DNA from 3 places in the Blastococcus sp. SYSU D00922 genome. Region 1 is predicted to be linked to each of the others. Evidence: riboswitches for the same ligand, from Rfam matches in the RefSeq annotation. Region 1 holds a riboswitch; each other region holds the start of a gene.
What was found. A riboswitch is a leader RNA that binds a small molecule or an ion and turns the genes downstream of it on or off. The one in region 1 is predicted to bind cyclic di-AMP.

Region 2: linked by a shared signal. The riboswitch ahead of ACI78T_RS15080 (NlpC/P60 family protein) and the one ahead of ACI78T_RS03415 (hypothetical protein) in region 1 are both predicted to bind cyclic di-AMP.
Region 3: linked by a shared signal. The riboswitch ahead of ACI78T_RS16450 (peptidoglycan DD-metalloendopeptidase family protein) and the one ahead of ACI78T_RS03415 (hypothetical protein) in region 1 are both predicted to bind cyclic di-AMP.

What each region holds. Positions count from the first base shown of each region.
Region 1 is NZ_JBJGZL010000002.1:158,603-162,244, forward strand. Features, by position in the region: gene ACI78T_RS03405 (amidohydrolase family protein) at 1-431, shown strand, start outside; gene ACI78T_RS03410 (HAD family hydrolase) at 424-1,146, opposite strand; gene ACI78T_RS03415 (hypothetical protein) at 1,143-2,027, opposite strand; cyclic di-AMP (ydaO/yuaA leader) riboswitch at 2,041-2,191, opposite strand; gene metH (methionine synthase) at 2,306-3,642, opposite strand, start outside.
Region 2 is NZ_JBJGZL010000010.1:80,235-83,876, forward strand. Features, by position in the region: gene ACI78T_RS15070 (D-alanyl-D-alanine carboxypeptidase family protein) at 1-443, shown strand, start outside; gene ACI78T_RS15075 (hypothetical protein) at 522-860, shown strand; cyclic di-AMP (ydaO/yuaA leader) riboswitch at 1,050-1,230, shown strand; gene ACI78T_RS15080 (NlpC/P60 family protein) at 1,356-2,327, shown strand; gene ACI78T_RS15085 (M48 family metallopeptidase) at 2,413-3,642, shown strand, end outside.
Region 3 is NZ_JBJGZL010000012.1:71,263-74,904, reverse strand. Features, by position in the region: gene ACI78T_RS16455 (TVP38/TMEM64 family protein) at 1-498, opposite strand, end outside; gene ACI78T_RS16450 (peptidoglycan DD-metalloendopeptidase family protein) at 532-1,749, opposite strand; cyclic di-AMP (ydaO/yuaA leader) riboswitch at 1,761-1,913, opposite strand; tRNA gene ACI78T_RS16445 (tRNA-Ile) at 2,130-2,203, shown strand; gene ACI78T_RS16440 (copper chaperone PCu(A)C) at 2,222-2,755, opposite strand; gene ACI78T_RS16435 (basic amino acid/polyamine antiporter) at 2,776-3,642, opposite strand, start outside.

The DNA.
Region 1 (3,642 bases):
CCGTGTCCCCGACCTTCGCCCGGGTGGAGGCCGCCGTCCCCGCGCACATCCAGGCCGTCCTCGAGCGCGCCCACATGACGTGGGAGGACAGGTATCCGCAGATCGCGGCCCTGCACGCCGCCGGGGTGACACTCGTCGCCGGTGTGGACGCCGGCATCGGCCCGGCCAAGCCGCACGGGATCGTGGCGGAGGCGGTGGCCGAACTGGCGAGATCCGGTATCCCGGTCCCCGGAGCGCTCGCCGCCGCGACGAGCGTCGCGGCCCGCGCCTGCGGCATCGGCGAGCGGACCGGCAGGCTGGCGGCCGGCCTCGACGCCGACCTGCTGGCCGTCGACGGCGACCCGCGCACCGACGTGACGGCCCTGCGTGCAGTCCGGCTCGTCGTCTCGCGCGGGCGGCAGGTGACGCCGGCGACCGGTGCGATCAGCTGAGGGTCGGGCGGTCCGCCAGCTCCAGCTCGCGCGCCGCGAGCACGTCGGCGAGTTCCGGCACCCCGACGCCGACCAGCCCCCCGCGCAGGAGCAGGCCGTGCGCCGGCGGGAGCGCCTGCATCGTCGGCACGCCGAGCACGGCCGCGCCGGCGGCCAGGCCCGCGGCCACGCCCGACTCGGAGTCCTCGATCACCACGCACTCCCCCGGCTCGACCCCCAGGGCGGCCATCGCCTGCAGGTAGGGCGCCGGGTCGGGCTTGCGCGCCGGCACCTCGTCCCCGCACACGGTGACGTCGAACGGGTCGGCACCGAGGTCCGCGCGGATCGCCGCCAGCACGATGTCGGCGATCCGCCGGGGCGTCGTCGTCACCAGGGCCGTCCGGAGGCCGGCCGCGCGCACCGCGGTGACCAGCTCACGGGCACCGGGGCACCACGAGACGCCGGCCGCCATCAGCTGCGCCGTCCGGTCCTCGACCCAGCGCGCGTCGGCGAGCAGCTCCTCCTCGGACCGGACCAGCCCGAGGTCGGCGTGCAGGATCGTCATCGACCGGCGCATCGTCGAGCCGACCGTCGACGCACGGGCGGCCTCGGACATCCGGCCACCGAGCCGGGCGGCCAGCTCGAACATGGCCTGGCCCCAGTACTGCTCCGTCTCGACCAGCGTGCCGTCCATGTCGAACAGCACGGCCCGCGGCTCGGTGAGGGGCTGGCTCATCCCCGGTAGTTCACGTGGACGTGGTCGTAGTGGTTCGCCGTGGCGCTGCCGCGGTCCTCCATGGGCTTCCACGAACCGCCGGGCGAGGACAGCATGCGCTGCTGCCAGATGATGTACTCCACGCCCAGCTCGTCCCAGTGCGCGATGTGGTACTGCGCGATGGCGTCCCCGAGCGACGGGCTGCACATGTAGTCCAGCGCCAGGCCGGACGGGTGGCCACCGGGGTCGGCCGCGCTGGCGCGGGTTCCGCCGATGGTCATCCCGGCCGCGCCGGGCACGTTGGACACCACCGCGTTCGCGGCGTTCTGCGCCACCGCCTTGATCGGCCCGGCGCTGTTGTTGATCTTGGCGATCACGCTCGCCGCGACGGACGCGGCCGGCGCCGCCGGGGCGGCGGCAGCGGCGGACGCCTGGGCGGCGGCGGCCTCGGCAGCGGCAGCGGCTGCCGCCGCCTCCTCGGCGGCCTTCCGCTCGGCCTCGGCCTTGGCGGCCGCGGCGGCCTCCTCGGCCTGGGCCTGCGAGGCAGCGGCCGCGGCCTGCTCGGCGTCGCGCTCGGAGCGGCTGGCGGCGAGCTGGTCGAGCAGCTGGGGCTCCTCCATGGCCGGCTCGTCGATGCCCGAGCCGTCGATGCCGAGAGCGGCGGCGACGGCTACGGACGGCGAGTCGGCCGTCGCGTTGGCGGCCTCCTCGCCGGACAGCAGGTTCACCAGTGCCAGCGAGCAGACGGTGGCCACGCCGAGGGCGTAGGCGACGCGGGAGCTGGGCGCGGACCGGAACCGGACCTTGCGGTGCCGGGCGGCCTTGCGGGGGGACTGTTCGGTGTCGGTGTCCGCCTCGGCGGAGTCGACGGGCTGTGCGGTGTACGTGTTCAGGGGCGCCACAGGGGGCGGCTCTCCGTTCTTCCTCAGCCGCCTACCGAGTTAGCTGACGGGTTCGGGCCGGAAGTTGCCCTACCTGCGCATGCGCGCAGGATTCACCCCAGAGGAACCTTGGGTCCCCGGTCTGCCACGGCACACGGCCGCGCGCAGTTCGGCGGTGTCCATCGGGGTCCTCATGTTCGAGGAGCGGGGCCCGTCAGACGGATAACGAAATTACTACGAAGCAAGCCGACACGCCCGGCGTACTTGCCAAACCGTGAGGCGTGCAACACTGCGCGCCCTCACTCGTCCTCGGTGCGGTACCCGAGGTTCGGCGAGAGCCACTTCTCCGCCTCCGCGACCGTCCAGCCCTTGCGCCGCGCGTAGTCCTCGACCTGGTCGCGGCCGATCCGGCCCAGCACGAAGTACCGCGACTGCGGGTGCGAGAAGTACAGCCCGCTGACCGCGGCACCGGGCCACATCGCCATGCTCTCGGTGAGCTCGATGCCGGCGTTGGCCTCCACGTCGAGCAGCGACCAGATCGTCAGCTTCTCCGTGTGCTCGGGGCAGGCGGGATAGCCGGGAGCGGGGCGGATGCCGCGGTACTTCTCGGCGATCAGCGCCTCGTTGTCGTGGGTCTCGTCAGGCGCGTAGCCCCAGAACTCCTTGCGGACCCGCTCGTGCAGCCGCTCGGCGAACGCCTCGGCGAGCCGGTCGGCCAGCGCCTCCAGCATGATCGCGCTGTAGTCGTCGTTGTCCTTCTTGAACGCCGTGACCCGCTCCATCGAGCCCAGGCCGGCCGTCACCGCGAAGGCCCCGACGTAGTCGCGCAGCCCGGTCGCCCTGGGCGCCACGAAGTCGGCCAGCGACTTGCGCGGCGAGCCGTCGCGGCCCTCGGTCTGCTGGCGGAGCTGGTGCAGCGTCGTCAGCACCTCGCGGCGGGACTCGTCGGTGTAGACCTCGATGTCGTCGCCGTCGACCTGGTTGGCCGGGAACAGCCCCAGGACGCCGTTCGCCGTGAGCCACCTCTCCTCGACGATGCGGTCGAGCATGGCCTGCGCGTCCTCGTAGAGCCGGCGCGCGGCCTCACCGGTCGTGGGGTTGTGCAGGATGTCGGGGAACCGGCCGCGCATCTCCCAGGCGCTGAAGAACGGCTGCCAGTCGATGTAGCCGCGCAGCTCCTCCAGCGGGTAGTCGCGGAACGTGCGGACGAACTGCGTGGCCACGTGCTGCTGGTGGTCGCAGGCCGGGCCCGAGCACACGTCCATCGCCTGCTGCAGCAGCATCCGCGGCCGCGGCGGCGAGTAGCCGCTCCAGTCCAGCTCCGGAGCCGCGTCGCGGGCGGCGGCCAGCGGCAGCATCGTCCGGGTGTCCTGGCGCGCGGCGTGCCGCTCGCGCAGGGCCTCGTACTCGGCCGCCGTCTCCGCCAGCAGCTTGGGCCGCTGCTCGTCCGACAGCAGCGCGGCCACCACCGGAACCGAGCGCGAGGCGTCCTTCACCCACACGACCGGCCCGTGGTACTTCTGCGCGATCTTCACCGCGGTGTGCGCCCGCGAGGTGGTGGCGCCGCCGATGAGCAGCGGGATCTCGAAGCCCTGCCGCTCCATCTCGGTGGCGAGGGTGACCATCTCGTCCAGCG
Region 2 (3,642 bases), on a different contig from region 1:
GCAACACCGTCTACCCGCCGAGCTACGACGGCGCCCGATCGTGGGGCGGATACCCGAACGGCCTGATCCCGCCGAGCGCGCTGTGCCCGATCGGCGTGGGGTCGCACTCCCTGCGCTGCGACGCGGCGGCGGCCTACAAGGCGATGTCGACGGCCTTCGCCGGCGCCTTCGGGACGCCGATCTGCATCACCGACTCCTACCGGACCTACGCCAGCCAGGTGAAGCTCTACGGGGAGAAGCCGGCGCTGGCCGCCGTCCCGGGCACGAGCAACCACGGCTGGGGGCTCGCCGTCGACCTCTGCGGCGGGATCGAGCGGTTCGGCACGCCCCAGTACGACTGGATGAAGGCCAACGCGGGCCGCTTCGGCTTCCTGCACCCCGACTGGGCGGAGCCCGGGCGGGGCCGCGAGGAGCCCTGGCACTGGGAGTACGCCGGAACCTGAGGCCCCGCGTCCGGCGACGGGCCGGAATTGTCGGTGGCCGCTCCTAGCGTGCGTCTCGACTCACGGAGGAGAAGAGCCATGCTGATCGACTGCGACACCTGCACCGCACGCCCGACGGGCTGCGCCGACTGCGTCGTCACCGTCCTGCTGGGCGCGCCCCCGGGCTGCCAGAGCACCGACCCGGTGGTCGTGCCGCTTCCCGGCCGCGCCCGCGGCACGGTCGACGCGACGGCGGACGACGTGGCCGCGGAGGACGTCGTCGTCCCGCGGCCGGGCGTCGTCGTGGAGTTCGACGACGTCGAGCGGCGGGCCGTCCGAGCCCTCGCCGACGTCGGCCTGGTGCCCCCGCTGCGGCACCGGGAGGGGCACCGCGACGGGTCGGCCGGGGGCGCCGGCAACGGCCGCCGGACCGGCTGACGAGCACCCGGACGGAACGGTCCGCTCCAGGTCACACAGGGCGGAAACCGGCTCGCCCACCTGCGAATACGGCACTCGGAGCGATCTCCGTCACACGGGTCCCAGGAGCCTCGGTTTGTCACGGGGACATCACGGTCGTAGGGTCGGCCGGTCCGACCGAGTGGTCGTCACCCGCTGAGGGGTGACCTCGGACGGGCACCGCCTAATCGCCCGACGGCGCCTGCACAGGTGCTCGACGGTGAGCCGGGGACCCACCGCAGTCCTGGGGTGAGTTCTCCTGCCGGGCCGGTTCGCCGGTGCGCAGGGGATAGGGCCAGTCTTCCCAGCCCGAACCCGTCAGCTAACTCGGTAGGCGGTAGCAGAGGAAGAAACGGAGAGCCGCCGCTCGTGGCGACCCCACACGCCGTACTGTCGCACGCCCTCGAACAGTCGCACCTCCCTCGTCGGTCCGCGTCCGGACACGTCGGATGGCTGCGCTCGGGTCTCCTCCTCGGGGTGACCGCGGCCCTCACGTTCACCGTCCTGCCGGGGACCGCCGCCGCGGACCCGGCCACCGTCACCGACGCCGCCCAGGCCGCGCAGAAGGTCGCCGAGGCCGAGCACCAGCTCGAGGTCGTGACCGAGCAGCTCAACGAGGCGAAGGTCCAGCTCGACGCGCAGCAGGCCGCCGTCGCCGACGCCGAGAAGGCCGCCGCCGAGGCGCAGGCCCAGCTCGACGCGCTCGACGGCCAGGTGCGCCAGCTTGCCCGCTCGGCGTACACCACCGAGGGCTTCTCCCGCCTGGACGTGCTGCTGACCAGCGACTCCGCCGAGGAGTTCGTCCACCAGCTGGGCACGCTCGACGCCATCGCCGGGCACACCACGGCCCAGCTCGCCGAGGTCGCCGACGCCGCGGACGCCGCCGAGTCGGCCCAGGCCGACGCGGCCGAGGCGCGCGCTGCGGCCCAGAAGGCCGTCGACGACATCGCCGCGCAGCAGGAGGAGCTCGAGGGGGACATCGCCGACTACCAGCGGCAGTACGACGCCCTCACCGCGCCCCAGCAGGCGCAGGTCGCCCGGGCGCACGGCGGAACCGAGGCGCAGGCCGTCCCCAGCGGCGTCGTCGCCCCGAGCGGTGCGGCGCAGGTCGCGGTGGACACGGCGCTCGCCCAGGTCGGCGACGCCTACGTCTGGGGCGCCGGCGGCCCCGACTCCTTCGACTGCTCCGGGCTGACGCAGTACGCCTACTCCGCGGCCGGCGTGAGCCTGCCGCACTCGAGCCGGAGCCAGTCCACGATGGGCACCCCCGTCTCGGTGGGTGACCTGCAGCCGGGCGACCTGCTCTTCTACTACAGCCCGACCAGCCACGTGGCCATGTACGTCGGCAACGGGAAGATGGTCCACGCGTCGACGTCGAGCAAGCCGGTCATGGTGGTCGACTTCAACTCGATGAGCGGCTTCACGCACGCCCGCCGCATCGCGGGCTGACCGACCGCACCGCGCCGAGGGCCGGTGACCCGCCCAGGGGTCACCGGCCCTCGTCGTCCCGGCAGGTCCTCATAGGATCGGCCGGGTGACCGCTCGCCGGGCCGCCCTGATCACTGCGGTCGTCCTCGGCGTCGCGCTCGTCGTGGTCATCGCGGTCGCCACCCCGTGGTCGCCGCTGCCGGAGCCGGCCGGCGGCCGCAGCCCGGTCGACCCGACCGCCGGTCTGTCCGCGACCGAGCTGGGCCGCGCCGAGGCCTTCGCGGCGTCGCTGCGGCCGGCGTCGGTCGCCTCGCTGCTCCTGGGCCTGCTCGTGTCGGCCGTGCTCGGCCTGACGCGCCTCGGCTCCCGGCTGGTGCGGGCGGTGGCGGCGCCGCTGGGCGGGGGATGGGTCTGGCAGGTCCTCCTCGGGGTCCTCGCGCTCGCGGTGATCGGCCGCCTGGTCACCCTGCCGCTGTCCGCCTACGGCGAGTCGGTGCGCCACCGGTACGGGCTGTCCACCCGCAGCTGGGGTCTCTGGCTGCGCGACGTCACCGTCTCGACCGCCATCGACGCGGGCCTCACCGCGCTCGGGCTCCTGGTGGTCGTCCTCTTGGCCCGGAAGCTGCCGCGCACCTGGTGGGCGTGGGCCGCGGCGGGCGCCGCCGCCCTCGTCGTCGTCGGCTCCTTCCTCTGGCCGGTGCTGATGGAGCCGGCCTTCAACAGGTTCGAGCCGCTGGCCGCCGGGCAGCTGCGCACCGATCTGCTGGAGCTGGCGGAGGAGAACGGCACGCCGGTCGAGGACGTCCTGGTGTCCGACGCCTCGCGACGGACGACGGCGCTCAACGCCTACGTCTCCGGGTTCGGCTCGACCCGCCGCATCGTCCTGTACGACACGGTGCTCGACCGCCTGCCCGACGCGCAGGTGGAGTCGATCGTCGCGCACGAGCTCGGCCACGTGGCGACCGACGACGTCCTCACCGGGACGCTGATCGGCGCGCTCGGTGCGGGTGCCGGGGTCGCTCTGCTGGGCTGGCTGGTCTCCTCGCCCGCGCTCCTGCGGAGGGCCGGCGCCGACGCGCCGGGTGACCCGCGCGTGATCCCGCTGGTGCTCTTCCTCATGGCCGTCGGCACGCTGGTGGCCACGCCGGTGCAGAACGCGGTGTCCCGGCACATCGAGGCCCGGGCGGACGTGCACGCCCTCGACCTCACCCGGGACCCCGAGGCGTTCGCCGACATGCAGCGCGACCTCGCCGGCTCCAACCTCAACGATCCCGACCCGCCCGCCCTCTGGCAGTGGTTCTACGGCTCGCACCCGACCGTCTCCCAGCGCCTGGCC
Region 3 (3,642 bases), on a different contig from region 1:
AAGCGCGGTCGACAGCGTGTAGGGCCCGAGCCGGACGGCGGTGAGGCCCGCGCCGTAGCTGAGGACGACGAACGGCATGACCGGGAGGAGCCGCCCGGCGAGCAGCGCCCAGAAGCCCCTGTCGAGCATGAGCCGGTCGACGCGCTCCATCCGCTTCCCGGCCAGGCGCGCGACGGCCGGGCGGCCGAGCAGGCGAGCGAGGCCGAAGGCGGCCAGCCCGCCCAGGAGCCCGCCGGCGAGGGCCACCGCCAGGCCCGCCTGGAAGCCGACGACCACGCCGAGCAGCACCGAGACGGCCGACCGCGGGACCGGCGCCAGCAGCACGACGGCGACGCCGAGGACGATCCCGGCCCAGGTCCAGGGGCCGGCGCCGTCGACCCAGGTCCGCACCGTGCCGACGTCGGGGAGCTCGACGGTGACCGCGAGGAGCAGCCCGGCGAGCACCACCAGGCCGAGGACGGCGGCACGCACCCAGGTGCTGTCGACCGCCGTCCTCACCCGTCCATCCTCACCCGGGGCGGACGCCCGGGGTCAGCAACCCCCGCCGAGAGAGATGCCGCGAGCGCTCAGCCACGGCACGGGGTTCACCCGGTTCGCGTAGAGGCCGCCGGTGTGCACCTCGAAGTGCAGGTGCGGTCCGGTCGACTGGCCGCGGTTGCCGACCTCGGCGATCTGCTGGCCGGCCGTCACGACCTGCCCGGCGGACACGAACATCTGGTTGACGTGCCCGTAGAGGGTGATGGTCCCGTCGCCGTGCTGGACCGCGACCGCCAGGCCGAAGCCGCTGGCCGGGCCGGCCTGCAGGACGATGCCGTCGGCCGGCGTGAAGACCGGCGTGCCGATCGGGGCGGCGATGTCGACGCCGGCGTGCAGCGTGCCCCACCGGTTGCCGTAGCAGGAGGTGACCCGGCCCGTGGTCGGGGCGATCGCGCCGGCCGCCGCGGTGAGCGTGCTCGCGGCCGCCCCCGCCTGCTGGGCCGCCCAGGCGGCCTCGGCGTCCCGGGCACCCTGCAGCGCGAGGAGGCGGATCTCGGCTTCGCGCAGCTGCCCGTCGAGCGCGGCCTTCTCCGCGGCGGCGGCGTCGAAGGTGCCCTGCGCGGCGGCCAGCTGCTCGTTGACCGCGGCCTCCTTCTCCGCCGCGGTGCGGGCGAGCCGGTCCCGCTCGGCGACGGCGGTGCGCGCCGCCCGGTCCGCACGGCGCTCCCGGATCTCGGCCGCCTCCAGCTGGTCGAGCACCTCCATGCGCTGCTCGCCCAGGTGCTCGAGCGTGGCCGCCTGCTGGAGCACCTCGGTCGGGCTGTCGGCGTCGAGCAGGATCGCGACGTCACCGAACGTGTCGTCGCCGCCCATGTAGGCCTCCCGGCCGACGTCCGAGACCTGCTCCTCGGCGTCGTCCACGGCGCCGCGCGCCTCGGCGAGCCGGGTGGCGGTGGCGGTGGCCTCCTCCTGGGCGGCGGCCAGGGCGGCCTGCGCCGCGAGCGCCTCGCCGGCGGCGGCCTCCGCCTCGACGGTGAGCCGCTGGAGGGTCTCCTCCGCCTCGGCAACGCGGGCCGAGATCTCGGCGACCCGGGCTTCGACGGCGTCGTGCTCGCTCTGCGCCTCGGCGGTGCGGTCGCCCGGAGCGGCGTGGGCCGTCGCGGTGCTCAGCAGGAGGGCCGCGAGGGCTCCGGCGACGAGGCCGGCCCGCCTGGTGCGGTGCCGGAGCTGGTTCTGGGCAGGGGTGATCTCGGTGTGGTGCAGGGTCGCCAAGGCGACGCGTCTCCTGTTCTCCGCGACCGCCTACCGAGTTAGCTGACGGGTTCGGGCCGGAAATGCCCTACTCACCCGCGTCCCCGAAACGCGCGGGCGTGATTCACCCCAGTACTGCGGTGGTTCCCCGGTCCGCGCGGACATCGGTCCGGCACGGTTCGGCGGGGCCCGGCCGATGCCCTCTGGGTTCGAGGGCGGCAGCTCGTCCGGACCGCGGACGACGGTACGTGGGGCAGGAGTGAAAGTCACGGCGAGATAACGAGCCGCAGGTCAGCCCTCCGAGCCGCGGCGGACGGCCCTCGCCGGGACCGGAAACCGCCGGTTCCGAGCCCCTCCACCACCCGTTCCCGGAGGGGCCATCTGGCAGGCTGGAGGCCGTCGGGGCGGTAGCTCAGCCGGTCAGAGCATGGGACTCATAATCCCTGGGTCGTGGGTTCGAGCCCCACCCGCCCCACTCGAGTCCCCGGGTGCCTCAGAGCGGCGGGCTGAACCTGTCCGGGCGCACGTCGGTGTAGGTGCCGACGGGCACGCTCAGGGTCAGCGAGCCTGCATCCCGGAACTCGAACGTGACCGGGACGTCCAGGCCGCTGCGCAGCCGCTCCTGCAGCCCCGTCAGCTCCAGGTGCGCCCCAGCCACGTCGCGGACCACGGCGACTCCGCCCGGCGGCACTGTCACCGCGACGTCGGCGTCCGGTGGGTCGTCGCCGTCGCGGAGCACGACCTCGTCGGCAACGTCGCTGCTCGCCCCTATGAGCTCGTCCTCGTCCTCGCCGTCGTTGGCGATCGTCAGGAGCAGGGCGGCGCTGTCGCCGGCGACGTGGAAGCTGCCGCGTGTCCCGGGAGAGGCGATGGACACGCTGAGCAGCCGGAGGGGGCCGATCCGACCGTCGACGCTGTCGAGCTGGAACCTCGTGTGCTCGTAGCTCGACGGGCCGGTCCGCAGCGCGCTGCAACCGGCGAGCAGGACAACGAGCAGGAGCGTCGCGACGAACCCGGCGCGCTTCACGTCGCCTCCAGGGAGTGGCGTCAGATGGCGATGAAGCCGGTCGCCAGGCCGGCGATGCCGGTGATCCCGGCGGCCACGATGACGGCGCAGAGCACCGCCTCGGTGGGGCTGAAGATCCGGCGGCCCCGTTCGCTCCGCGCCTTCACGTACAGCACCGTGGCCGGGGCGAGGATCACCGTCGCCAGCAGGAGGAAGGTCAGGCCGGCGGCCTCGAACAGGAACAAGGTGTACGCGGTGGCGATCCCGGCGACGACGGCCTCCTTGCGCCGCGTCCGCCGGTCGACACCGTCGTACGACTCCCCCGTCAGACCCAGTTTCAGGGCGTAGGCGGCAGCGAGGAAGTACGGGATCAGCGCGAGGCAGGTGCTCAGGTCGAGCATGAAGTTCAGCGCGTCGGTCAGGACCAGGGTCGCCGCGAGGAGTCCTTGCACGGCCAGCGAGGTGACGACGAGCGCGGTGATGGGGGTGCTCCGGTCGTTCTCCCTGCCGAGGAAGGCGGGCATGTCGTCGTTGCGGGCGGGGATGAACATCACCTCGGCCGCCATCAGCGTCCACGCCAGGTACGCGCCCAGCACCGACACGACGACGGCCGCGCTGATGAACCAGCGCCCCCAGTCCCCGACCACCGATTCGAACACCCCGATCATCGACGGCTGACGCGTCGCCGCGATCTCCGGCTGCGGCAAGACGGCGTAGCTCGACAGCGTCACCAACGAGAAGATCGACAGCACGCTGAGGAAGCCCAGGACCGTCGCCCGTCCGACGTCCTCGCGCCGCCTGGCGTACCGCGAGTAGACGCTGGCGCCCTCGATGCCGATGAACACGAACGTCGTGATGATCATCGTGTTGCGGATCTGCTCGTCCAGGGAGCCCAGGTCGCCGTAGCC